Regions from separate parts of the Pseudarthrobacter sp. NS4 genome, predicted to be linked through region 3. Evidence: predicted binding sites of a transcription regulator. Region 3 holds the regulator's gene; each other region holds the start of a gene.

Region 1 (3,153 bases), 1.8 Mb from region 3:
CCGAGTTCGCGGGAAGCCTTCGGAATCGCCGGAGTTATACAGCGATCCCGCATGCGCTCCCGCGAACTCAGATTATGCACATACCGACGTCGGCACCTTGAGGGCTGCCAGCCAGGCGCCGAGGCTTGTTCAATGGCTACAGAGCTCCTCCCTGCGACCGGAAACCTTTGGCGCACCCGCCAGTCTTGCCGGGGATCGGCCAGCGCGCCCTGACGGCCCACGCCCACGCAACACGCACGACGACGACCGGCAGCTTCGTCTACAGCCACACCTCCGCAGCGCGGCTCCACGGGGTGTATCTCTGGAACGTGGACAGCCGCATCCACGTGAGCCAACCGGTGCGGGCCTCGAACGACCGTCATGCATGCGAAGTTGTTTGCCGTACCGCCGGAGTGGATGAATATGACACAGCAGTTGTCGGCGGGCTGCGGACCACCAGCCTGGAGCGGACCGTAGTGGACAGCTGCCTCCTGCTGCCCTACCGGCAATCGCTCATACTCATGGACCATTCACTTCGCCTGGGCGCGGACCGGGATTTCCTGGAGCACAGGGCTGCAGCCCTCGACGGCCGGCGCGGAGCCAGAACCCTGCGCCGTGTCCTGTCTGCTGCGGATCCCCTGGCGGAATCCCCCGGCGAAACCCTGACCAGGGAGCTACTTGTAAGGTTCAAACTTGAGCTTCCCGTTCCGCAATTCGAGGTTCGCACTCAAATCGGCCGCCACCGGTTGGACTTCGCGTGGCCGAAGCGCAAGGTGGCCCTTGAATATGACGGCAGGTCCAAGTATTTCGACTACCACCCCACCAACGAGGTCCTGTTTGAGGAACGCCGGCGCGAAAAGCACTCACGGAGGATGGCTGGACCTTTATCCGCCTGGAATGGAAAGACCTGTTTGACGAGGCCGAATTCAAGTACCGGGTGCTTCGGGCTCCGAACCGGGGTGCCCAGTGGTGATCGCACCAGTCTCCATTTCGACGGTTCCCTGCCCACACGGCGTCGCGGGACGTCGTCTTCGTAGGGAACCGTCGAAACGGGTACAACTAGCTGGTCGCCGTGCCGTAGCTCGGCTCCCGCTTCTTGATCCAGCCGATCACCAGGGACGTCACCGGGACCAGGATGAACTCCACCAGGGTCTTGTACACAAAGCCAACCACCACGTAGTTCACGAAGGTTCCGAAATCCGTAATGCCGATGACGGACGCGGCGATGCTGCAGAAGATCAGCGTATCCACGAACTCGCCGGCACCCGTGGACCCCATCAAGCGGGCCCACAGGGACCTTTCCCCGGAACGGGCCTTCATCCTCACCAGGATCCACGAGTTGATGGTCTGCCCGGCCAGGAATGCCAGGAGCGAGGCCAGCACGATCTGCGGCACCGGGCCCAGGGCCCCCTCAAGGGCTGCCTGTTTGGATGTCCCGAATTCATCATCGAAGCCCGGGAGGGCAATGATCACCCAGTAGCAGAGAGAGGCGAAGACCGACAGCGCGAACGTGGTCAGGATGGCCTTGCGCGCCACTTTGAAGCCGTACACCTCGCTGATCACGTCACCAAGGATGTACGCCAGCGGAAAGAGGAAGAAGCCGCCGTCCGTAACGATGGGCCCCAGGACCACGCCCTTGGACGCCCCGATGTTGGACAGGATCAGAACCACCGCCATGACCGCCAGCATGATGCCGAAGTACGGGGACCCGATGGAGGCAAACCTGGCAGCGGTTCCGGTGGGGCTGGTTTCGGGCAGGGCGTTCCGGCCTGAGGAAGATGACATGAAGGAGTCCGTTCAAAGTGGTTCGCGCGGTCCCGGAGCTGTGCAGGAGACCGGCTGTATTAGCACTGTCGGACCATTCTCCCACCAGCGGCAGGGTCCGCAGCACGACGGGCAGCATCATTGCAGGCAACAACAGAAACTGAACATGTTGAAATGTGTGGAATACTTTTTGAACACGTTCAAAAAAGGGAACCATGGCGGCAAAAGGCGAGCAGACACGGCAACGTGTGGCAGATGTGGCGCTGAGGATGTTCCGCGAGGTGGGCTTCGCAAAGACCACCATGCGCGCTATCGCTGCCGAGGCGGGCATCTCAGTGGGTAACGCCTACTACTATTTCGCTTCCAAGGACGATCTGGTCCAGGAACTGTACCTGCAGGTCCAGGAAGAGCATGCGGCAAGGGCAAGGGCCGCCCTGGAAAGTGCCACCGATCTCACCAGCAGGCTCCGCGCTACCCTCCACGCCGGCCTGGATGCCATGGCGCCGTACCATCGCTTCGGGGCCGACTTCCTCACCACGGCCATCCGCCCCACGTCCCCGGTGAACCCCTTCGCTGCGCGTTCCGCACCGGCCCGGGAAGCTTCCCTCAACATCTTCCGGTCGGCGGTGGATGGCGCGCGGCCGCAGGCACCAAAAAGACTCCGCGGCGAACTTCCCGAACTTTTGTGGCTCGGCTACATGGGCGTGACGCTGTTCTGGGTCTACGACACCTCCGAGGGGCAGCAGCGCACCAGGAAGCTTGTGGACGGGGCTGTTCCGCTGATTGCCAAAGTGCTCTCGCTGGCGCGCGTCCCGGGAGCCGGCAAGGCCCTGGACGATATCCTCAGGCTCAGCCGGAGTATCCGTGCATAGCCCCCGGACAGCAACAAACCACCGCAGGAGAAGAATGGCCAGGTCCAAGACAGTCGTGCTCGCCGGGGCTTCCGGGTTCATCGGCAAGTACCTCCGCACCCGCTTTGAGCAGGACGGCTGGACTGTCCACACCATCGGCCGGGCGCCCACCACCGGGAGCAAAGGTGCCACCGGGACAACGTCGGCATCATGGGACGACGACGCCGCCATCATCCAGGTGCTCAACGGCAGCGACCTTGCCATCAACCTTGCCGGACGGTCCGTGTCCTGCCGCTACAGCGCGCGGAACAAGGCGGCCATCCTTGGGTCCAGGGTCTCCACAACGGCGGCACTCGGCCGGGCCATCGCGCAATGCCCGCAACCGCCGTCGACCTGGTTGAACGCCAGCACAGGCACGATCTACCGGGACGCCCGGGACTCCCCGCAAACAGAGACTGACGGTGAATTGGGGACTGGATTTTCGGTAGAGGTAGCCCGCGCCTGGGAGGCGGAGCTGGAGGCTGCCGTCACGCCAAAGACACGTAAGGTTCCGCTCCGG
Region 2 (3,153 bases), 1.5 Mb from region 3:
AGTGAAGAACGTGCCCACCACCTCCGCAAAGGAAAGGTGCTGCAGCGACGGCCCGAGCAGTACCGTGCCGGGAATCGACCAGGCGAACGCCAATGGCTGCCGGTACAGCAGCGACATAATCAGTGTCGCGGCACCGCCGGAGAACATGATCCCGAAAACCCACGAGGCGAGCTGGTCCTGGCTCAGCCCGCCCGCTGCCCCGACGGCGAGGGTGACGGCGATGGGCCCGGAAGCCGTGAAGACCAGGCCAATGGCGCCGTTGGAAAGGTAGGTCGGGGCTACGTCCCGGAGGAAACGGCGTGGTCCGGCTGGACGGGCTCCGGGCCGTTCCAGGAGCGGTTGCTGCGCAGGCGGCATCTCAGCGGCCGCCAGCCCGGGCGCCGGCTCATGGGGGACGGGCGCTGCTGCGGTCTCGGGTTGGGTGGCTGGGTCCTGGCGGAAAGTGGGCATCCGGGCTCCTGGCTGCGTGGTCAGAAAAGGCAGGCACCCCGGAGATGCAGCTCCGGGGCGCCTGGGTTGCCGGGACCTGGCACCGGCCTCAGGCAAGCAGGGGCAAAAGTCCTACTTGGTCTCGCCTTCCTTGGCGAGGACGTAGTTGTACACAGCGTCCTCGCCGGCTCCACCATCCGTGCGGGGTTTGGGGTCCAGCATCAGTTCAGGCTTGACGGCCGAGGCGATGTCGTCTGCGTTGTGCGGGTCACCCGGGAAGTAGAGCTGCTGGGTGACGGGCTGGTAGCCGGGTGCCGACACCTTGATGTGGATGTGGGCCGGACGCCAGGCGTGCCAGCCGGCCGCCTCAATGAGCTGACCGCAGGCGCCGTCCGTGGGGATCTGGTACGGCGCCGGGCGCATGGTGTTGATTTCGAAACGGCCTTCGTCGTCGGCCTTGACCGTGGCCCGGAAGAGCCACTCCGGCAGGCCCGGGGCGTACTGCGAGTAGAAGCCGGCGGCGTCCGCGTGCCAGATCTCCACCTGCGCACCCTGGAGGGCATTGCCGTTGGTGTCCGTGAACTGGCCGGTGAAGCGCAGGGGGGTGCCCTCTTCCCCGTCGCGCATGAGGACAGTGGCCGGCGTCGCAAGCTCCGGAGAGCCGGGTACGTAGTACGGGCCCTCGATGGTGCCCCTCGTGCCGGGACGGTCCTGGGAGTTGACGTCTTCCACCGTGTGCTCCAGCCACACGTCCAGGAACAGCGGCCACTCGCCGTCGGTGCCTACCTTGATCAGCCACGCCTTCAGCGCGTTGTATTCCTCGTAGGTGACCTGGTGCTCAACGACGATGTCATTGGCGGCCTTGATGAGCGCCCCGGCCAGCAGGCTCACGCGCTCCTTGGGCACCGTCAGTTCCGAGAGCTTACCGGAAGCGGCGAAGCGCTCGGTGGCCTTCGATCCGGCTTCAACGGCAGTGCCCTCTTTCTCGTTCCGGGTATCCAGCTGGGTCTCAGTCATGGCGGTCTCCACCTTCGTCGTTGAAATTGGGGCCAGGAAGGTCTCCTGTACCCGCCGCGGGACGCTGGCACAGGAGAACCTGCCGTCCGTGGCGTCGCGTGATGTCTGTCTCATCGTAGGTCCGAAGATAATGACGAAACAAATATTGATAAGGCTGGTTTCTAGTCATTATTGGGACATAAAAGCACCCTTGGTCGACCCTAGGTGTTTGCCGGATGTGAGACCAGTCACGAGGGGGAAGAATTGCCTCTAACGTCCACCGCCGGCATCGCCAGCCAGGACCTCCCGCCCTTCCGTCCAGCAATCTCCAATGAGGGAGCACGCCATGACCGAGAACCTGATCCATGCCCGCGAGGTCCTTGCCGACGCCGTGATAGACGACCGTGAGAACGGCATCATCCGGGCCAAGCGCGAAATCTTCACCGACCAGGAGATCTTCGAGCTCGAGATGAAGCACATCTTCGAAGGCAACTGGGTGTACCTGGCCCATGAGTCCCAGATCCCCAACGTGGGTGACTACTTCACCACTTACATCGGCCGCACCCCGGTGATGATCACCCGGGACAAGGACGAGAAGCTCAACTGCATCGTCAACGCCTGTTCGCACCGCGGCGCCATGCTGTGCCGCCGCAAGACGGACAACCGCACCACCTTCACCTGCCCGTTCCACGGCTGGACGTTCAAGAACTCCGGCGAGCTGCTGAAGGTCAAGGACTCCCGGAACGCCGGCTACCCCGAGACCTTCAACAAGGAAGGCTCGCACGACCTCACCAAGGTGGCCCGCTTCGAGTCCTACCGCGGCTTCCTGTTCGGCTCGCTGAAGGCTGACGTGCTTCCGCTCGAGGAGCACCTGGGCGACGCCACCAAGGTGATCGACTCGATCGTTGACCAGTCACCCGACGGCCTGGAGGTGCTGCGCGGTTCCTCCACCTACACCTACGACGGCAACTGGAAAGTCCAGGCGGAGAACGGCGCCGACGGCTACCACGTCACGGCCGTGCACTGGAACTACGCCGCCACCACCGCCCGCCGCAGCGCCGGTGACTCCGCCAACACGACCAAGGCCATGGACGCCGGCAAATGGGGCAAGGTCAAGGGGGGCTTCTACTCCTACGACCACGGGCACCTGCTGCTGTGGCAGGAATGGACCAACCCCGAGGACCGCCCGCTCTGGGACCGCCGCGAGGAACTGGTCCAGAAGTACGGCGAGGAGATGGCCAACTTCATGATCAACATCTCGCGCAACCTGTGCCTGTACCCGAACGTGTACATCATGGACCAGTTCTCCTCGCAGATCCGCCACTTCCGGCCGATTTCCGCGGACCAGACCGAGGTGACGATCTACTGCATCGCTCCCAAGGGCGAGTCCCAGGAGAACCGCTCCAAGCGCATCCGGCAGTACGAGGACTTCTTCAACGCCACCGGCATGGCCACGCCGGACGATTTGGAGGAATTCCGCTCCTGCAACAAGACCTACTGGGCCACCAGCGCCCCGTGGAACGACATGACCCGCGGCTCCACCCACGAGATCGCCGGTCCGGACGAGCAGGCCCAGGCCCTGGGCATGACCAGGGTCATCGCCTCCGGCGTGCGCACCGAAGACGAAGGGCTCTACCCCATCCAGCACGGGTACTGGAAGGAAGTCATGGACCGTGCCCTGGCGGAGGAAGAGGAGCGTTCCGCGCCGGACTGTGTCCCCGTCTCCGC
Region 3 (3,153 bases):
GAGGCCGAATGTTGCAGCGCGGCGGCCTGCACGGAAGTCGTACACGGGCCAGTTGTTGTCACGGGCGTGGCGGCGGAGCCGGGAGTCGGGATTGATGGCCACCGGGTGGCCCACCAGGCTGAGCAGCGGGATGTCGTTGTAGGAATCGCTGTAGGCCCAGCAGCGCTTGAGGTCCAGGTCCTCGGCGTCGGCAATGCCCTGGACCGCCACAGCCTTGGCGGAACCGTGCAGGATGTCGCCCACGAGGCGCCCCGTGTACATGCCTTCCGCAATTTCCCCCACAGTGCCCAGGGCTCCGGTGAGACCCAGCCGGGTGGAGATGACCGTAGCCACCTCGATGGGGGTGGCCGTTACCAGCCAGACGCGCCGCCCTACCCGCAGGTGCTGCTCCGCCAGGGCCTTGGCCCCAGGCCAGATCCGCGACGCAATCATCTCGTCGTAGACTTCCTCGCCCAGGGCCTTGATGTCATCAACCGTGATGCCGGCGGCCAGCAGCAGGGCAGAGTCGCGGACGGCATGGACGTCGTCGATGTTCTCGCCCCGCGCCATGAACTTGAACTGCTTCCAGGCAAAGCCGGCAGCCTGGGCCATGGTGAAAGCCCCGCGCTGGTACATTTTGCGTGCCACGTGGAAGAGGCTGGCACCGCGCATCAGGGTATTGTCCACATCGAAGAACGCCGCCTCGCCGGGCTGCGGCGCAGCAACCGGCTTGGTGACTACGGCGACGTACTTCTCCTCGGGCATGGTTTCGAGTCTAGTCAATTCACTGGCAGGAAACGGTCGGCGTGCCGGGCACCCCGAACGGGGATACGGTTAAGTCATGGCAACCCCGCGCGTAGTCCTCATTACCAAAGCTGACTGCCACCTCTGCGAGGAAGCGCGCCAGGCGGTGGGGCGTGTCACAGCCGCGCTGGGGCTTGAATGGACCGAAGAACCTGTAGACCACCAGCCGGAACTTCGTGAACGCTACGCCGAAGAAATTCCGGTGGTGCTGGTGGACGGGGTGCAGCGCGATTTCTGGAAGATTGACGAAGCACGGCTGCACCGCGTACTCCAGCGGGCCATGTCCCAATAAAGAATTGGCGCAGTAAAAGGGAAGGGTTGCCGGTGATGGCATCTGCTTTGTTGGCACCGGCGATGGGGCTCTAGAGTGGAGTCACAACGCGACTCAAGGGAGGGGCTGGTGACTTCGCTGGACTCAACCCCCCAGGCTGTCCCGGATCTTCCGGGCGCCACGGGCACCCCAGCCAAACAGATACCGCCCGCAGCGGTGGCCCGGCTGACCCTCTATCTCCGTGCCCTCAATACGTTGCTCGCGGAAGGCGTGGAGCGCGTCTCCTCCGAGTCCCTCGCGGAAGCCTCAGGTGTAAGTTCATCCACGTTGCGCAAGGACCTGTCCCACGTAGGGTCCTACGGCACCCGGGGAGTGGGGTACGAAGTGCAGTACCTCAGCCGCCACATCGCCGCGGCCCTGGGACTGACCCATGACTGGAAGGTCGCAATCGTTGGTGCCGGCAACCTGGGCAAGGCCCTGGCCCGGTACGGCGGCTTCGAATCGCGCGGCTTCGACGTCGTGGCCATTTTTGATGCCGACCAGATGGTGGTGGGCAATGAGGTGGGGTGGCTGCGGGTCAGCGACGTAGCGGACCTGGAAACCGTACTCCACCGCACCGGAGCCAACATGGTGGTACTGGCGCTCCCGGCAGCCGTGGCACAGGAAGTGTGCGACAGGGTGGTGGCGGCAGGCGTGCACAGCGTCCTGAGCTTCGCCCCCGTGATGCTCCAGGTCCCGGAGGGCGTTAACCTTCGCAAGGTGGATATGGCCACCGAACTGCAGATCCTGGCCTACCACGCACAGCGGGCGCAGGCCCCGGGGCAGACCGCCTAGCTTTCATGGCAGTTCCGGGACCCACGCCCGCAGGTGTGGTGCTTGTGCTTACCGGCCGTAGGGGTTGCCCATGCCGCCGCCATAGGGGTTGGCGAAGGGCTGCTGCTTCCGGAAATACGGAGCGGCCGCGGGGAGGTACAGCAGCACGATGGCGGCTATTCCCAGCAGCGTGCCGATTGTGGCAAAGCTGGGCGGACCAAAGAGGCCGAAAATAGAAAGCGCCGCGAACACGGTGCCCAGGATGCGGGCCCAGTTCTTGCCCTTGCGGACAAAGAAGGCCACCAGCAGGTAGAGGGCCAGTCCGATGATCGCGAACACCACCAGGGTGCCGGCAATGACGCCCTTCATATCCTCGTACGTGACTCCCGCCCCGCTGCCCTCAATCTGGTCCTCAAAGGCCTGGCGGAATATGGGATCGTCCAGCGTGGTGAGGCCGGTGAGCATCGAGATGACGAAGATGGCAGCGGAGGCGATCAGCAGCCAGAACGAAATGTTGACGAGCTGGGGGACGCCGTTGCTCCCCGAAGGCTGCGGCTGCTCCGACGGGTACTGGGCGTAAGGGGACTGGCCGTAGGGCTGCTGCCCGTAACCGGGGCCCTGCGGCGGGTTCTGGCCGAACTGCGACCCATACTGTGGTGCGTTCTGTCCGTACTGGGGAGCTGCCGGGCTCTGGCCATACTGCGGCGGGTTCTGGCCGTACTGTGGTGCGTTCTGTCCGTACTGGGGAGCGTTTTCGCCGTAGCGGGGCTGTCCGGACTGGTCACCTGCCTGGGAGCTTCCGGACTGCGAACTTCCGGACTGCTGGCCGGGCTGCGACTTACCGTCCTGCGAGCCACCGGAGTGCGGGTCATTGGGTACGGGAGGCGGGACGGGAGGAGTACTCATGAGCGGTCCTTCTGCGTGTCGGTTTCCAGGGAGGCTGCCGGGAGCGGTCCTGTAGCCCTGCCCCCAGGATGGCTTAAGTCAACCGTACCCCCGGGCCGCGGCGTTGTGGGTCATTCTGCGGAGGTATTCCGGCCCGGAACGGCTGTAAACCATGCCTGGGAATTCGGCAGCCACATCAGCACCGTTGCCACCGCGCTGATCAGGAAAGCGGCCCAGTTGCCGCCCTGGCCCACGCCGGTTGCCGTGTTCATCACAGCCAGGACCAGGGTGATCGCGGCAAGTACCGTCAGGGCCAGCCGCGCCCACTTCCTGCCTGCTTTCATCTTGACGGCGAAGACCACCTGCGCGGCGCCCACCGCGGCGGCCAAAAGCATCAGCGT
Region 4 (3,153 bases), 960 kb from region 3:
ACCACCAGCTTCCCGGGTGACCGGGAAGGCTAGGTAAACCCCACCCGGAGCAAGGCCAGACAGGACACGTTTGAGGGCTGCCCGCCCGAGTGTCCGGGTAGGCCGCTGGAGGGTGCCGGCAACGGTACTCGTAGATGGATGGCCGCCGCTCCCTTTCCGGCAACGGGAGGGGAGGCACAGAACCCGGCGTATCGGCTGTCCCGTCCGTATCATTAAGAGCCTGGTTTGACCTTTGGAAGCCATGGTGTAGATGCTGTAGCGTGCCTGCAATTCCTGATGACCGCTCCCGCTCCGGGTTGGCCGCACATCTGCGCGTACCGGTGCGGAGCAAACAGCGGCAGGTGGTTGCCCTGGCCGGATTCCTGGCACTCTCCTATGCCCTATGCATGCTGGCGTCGGTTCCGATCATCCTGAACAGGGGCGGCTGGTTTGCCGATTCCGTCCAGGCGCCGTGGATGCCGGCAGGATGGATGTTCCGCACGGCGTGGCTCTCGCTGTACGGCGGCATCGCAGTAGCCGCCTGGCTGGTCTGGCGCAGGGGAGCGCTGGCAGGACGCCTCGCCTGGATGTACGCGGCACAACTGCTGCTCAACCTGGCCTGGCCCTTCACGTTCTTTGGAATGTATCCAATGCTCGGGGTGGCCGCTTTATGGATTGCCCTCGCGGTGATCGGGGCACTGGCAGTTGTCCTGGTCCTCCTCGTCCTGCGGTTCGGGCCGGTAAGCACGGCCGCCGGACTGCTGGTGCTCCCGTATTTTTCATGGGTGGTGTTCTCCGCCAGCCTCAATGTCTATTCGGCCATCCACAACTGACTGACAAATATGAAGTAACAAAGGTCCCTGTGAGTGATTTCACTCAGCTGGGGCCGTCTTCCGGAGGCCAGCCAACTTAGAATGGATCCGGACGCGGGAGTTCTTCCGCCGGAGTTGCGTTCGCAGCCGGCGGTTTTTCTTTGCACGCGATCCAGGCGCCTGGGGGCCGACCCCTGCAGGCGCGGTGCCCCTGGACATCATCAGGTGGCCGACATCCGCGTACGACGACGTATGCGGCTGAACCGAGGAAGGTATTTCTGTGAGCCAGACGTCAGATTCTTGTCTTGATACGTGGATGGGCCGGGAGGCCCTCGCCGAGGCCATGATTCCGGTGATCGGCCGGCTGTACCGCGAAAACAACGTGGTCACCAGCATCCATGGCCGGAGTTTGATCAATAAGTCCACCATGAACATCCTGAAGGCGCACCGCTTCGCGCGCCGCATGAGCAAGGACGAACTGCTCCTGGAGGAAACAGCCCCGCTGCTGAACACCCTGGCGCAGCTGGAGCTCGGCGCGGCAGCGATCGACATCGCCCGGCTGAACCAGAAGTTCAAGGAAGAGGGCAATGGCGCCACCCTGGAGGAATTCCTCCGGGCGGAACTGGCCGATGTAGTGGGAAAGCATGGCGGCGATGACCGCACCAGCACCGACGTGGTGCTCTACGGCTTCGGCCGGATCGGCCGGCTCCTGGCCCGCCTCCTGATCGAAAAGGCCGGCGGCGGCCACGGCCTGCGCCTGCGCGCCATCGTGGTCCGACGCGGCTCCGATAACGACCTGTCCAAGCGCGCCAGCCTCCTGCGCCGCGATTCGGTCCACGGTTCCTTCGAAGGCACCATTAGGGTGAACGAGGAAGCCAACACCATCACTGCCAACGGCGTTGAGATCCAGGTCATCTACTCGGACAACCCCGCCACCATCGACTACACCGCTTATTGCATCAACAACGCCCTGGTGGTGGACAACACCGGCCGCTGGCGTGACGCCGAAGGACTGTCCCAGCACCTGCAGAGCAAGGGTGTCGCGCGCGTCCTCCTGACCGCTCCGGGCAAGGGCAACCTGAAGAACATCGTCCACGGCATCAACCACGGCACCATCGAAGACACCGACCAGATCGTGTCCGCGGCATCATGCACCACCAACGCCATCACCCCGGTGCTGAAGGCCATCAACGACAAGTTCGGCGTGGTCCACGGACACGTGGAAACCGTCCACTCCTTCACCAATGACCAGAACCTGATCGACAACTTCCACAAGGGCGACCGCCGCGGCCGCTCCGCGGCACTGAACATGGTGATCACCGAAACCGGCGCTGCCAAGGCCGTTGCCAAGGCCCTGCCCGAGCTGCTGGGTAAGCTCACCGGCAGTTCCATCCGCGTCCCCACCCCGGATGTTTCCCTGGCCATCCTGAACCTGAGCCTGGAAAGCGGGACCACCAAGGACGAGGTCAATAACTACCTGCGGGAGATGTCGCTGCACTCGGACCTGCGCAAGCAGATCGACTACATCGACTCACCCGAGGTGGTATCCACCGACTTCGTCGGTTCCCGGCGCGCCGGCATTGTGGACGGCCTGGCCACGATCTCCAACGAGAAGAACTTGGTCCTCTACGTCTGGTACGACAACGAGTTTGGCTACAGCTGCCAGGTGGTCCGCGTCATGGAGGAGATGGCCGGCGTGAACCCGCCGTCGTTCCCCGCAAAGGAAACCGCCGCGGCCCTGGCGGCAATCGCCGTCTAGTCCCGTGCCGCCGGTCTATGATTTCCCGGCTGATTCTCTGGAATCAGCCGGGAAACGGGACCACACTGGTGGCATGGATAAAGATTCGACGCTCCAGCACGACACCACCCTGGAACACGCCCTCGACGTCGCCAAGGCCAATCACAAGGAAGCCCTCCGGCTGGTTGAACACGCCCGCGCCGGCTACGCATCGGGGGATGTGGGGGAGGACCGGGTCCGCCAGCTTGAGGGCCTCTTGGCAATAGCGGAGGAAGACCTCCGGAGAGTGATGCGGGAGCAGTGACTGCCCCCGCGTGACCTGCCACCCGCCCTCCACACTGTGGAAAACAGCGAAGGGCTCCGGCGCGTGTCCTAGGCTCTTTGGGTGCATGAATTCAGCCCCGGGGCAGGTGCCGGGTGACCGTCAGCTGGTCCGCTTACCGGCGGGCGCGCCGCCGGTCCCGCCAGGCGTGGACGCTGCTGGCACTTGCCGCTGTTTCCGTCGTCGCAGGCCTGCTCTGGTTCTTCACGGCAGGCCAGTTTGCGGCAGCAGAACCAACTGCGGCCGGCCCCAGCGAGGCCCCTGTTTTTGATCCTGCCTGGATGAAGCCCGTGGTTGCCGTA

What was found. Region 3 encodes Rex, which represses fermentation and respiration genes when NADH is low (regulators of the CRP and FNR family bind a similar motif). Its sites were predicted from a motif close to CTTGTGAANNNNTTCACAAG; they were not measured.
Region 1: NXY83_RS03810 (queuosine precursor transporter) is a predicted target of Rex. The motif match lies at 1,931-1,950, and genes of this name have one in related genera.
Region 2: benA (benzoate 1,2-dioxygenase large subunit) is a predicted target of Rex. The motif match lies at 1,661-1,680, and genes of this name have one in related genera.
Region 4: NXY83_RS11925 (glyceraldehyde-3-phosphate dehydrogenase) is a predicted target of Rex. The motif match lies at 839-858, and genes of this name have one in related genera.

The regions. Positions count from the first base shown of each region.
Region 1 is NZ_CP103288.1:793,717-796,869, reverse strand. Features, by position in the region: gene NXY83_RS03815 (hypothetical protein) at 186-1,016, shown strand; gene NXY83_RS03810 (queuosine precursor transporter) at 1,039-1,764, opposite strand; gene NXY83_RS03805 (TetR/AcrR family transcriptional regulator) at 1,959-2,615, shown strand; gene NXY83_RS03800 (TIGR01777 family oxidoreductase) at 2,650-3,153, shown strand, end outside.
Region 2 is NZ_CP103288.1:1,945,345-1,948,497, forward strand. Features, by position in the region: gene NXY83_RS09150 (benzoate/H(+) symporter BenE family transporter) at 1-450, opposite strand, end outside; gene catA (catechol 1,2-dioxygenase) at 562-1,446, opposite strand; gene benA (benzoate 1,2-dioxygenase large subunit) at 1,772-3,153, shown strand, end outside.
Region 3 is NZ_CP103288.1:3,483,536-3,486,688, reverse strand. Features, by position in the region: gene NXY83_RS16500 (HAD family hydrolase) at 1-744, opposite strand, end outside; gene NXY83_RS16495 (glutaredoxin family protein) at 821-1,075, shown strand; gene NXY83_RS16490 (redox-sensing transcriptional repressor Rex) at 1,184-1,888, shown strand; gene NXY83_RS16485 (hypothetical protein) at 1,937-2,773, opposite strand; gene NXY83_RS16480 (hypothetical protein) at 2,884-3,153, opposite strand, start outside.
Region 4 is NZ_CP103288.1:2,524,946-2,528,098, reverse strand. Features, by position in the region: RNA gene rnpB (RNase P RNA component class A) at 1-207, shown strand, start outside; gene NXY83_RS11930 (TspO/MBR family protein) at 261-812, shown strand; gene NXY83_RS11925 (glyceraldehyde-3-phosphate dehydrogenase) at 1,108-2,550, shown strand; gene NXY83_RS11920 (hypothetical protein) at 2,624-2,833, shown strand; gene NXY83_RS11915 (HNH endonuclease family protein) at 2,947-3,153, shown strand, end outside.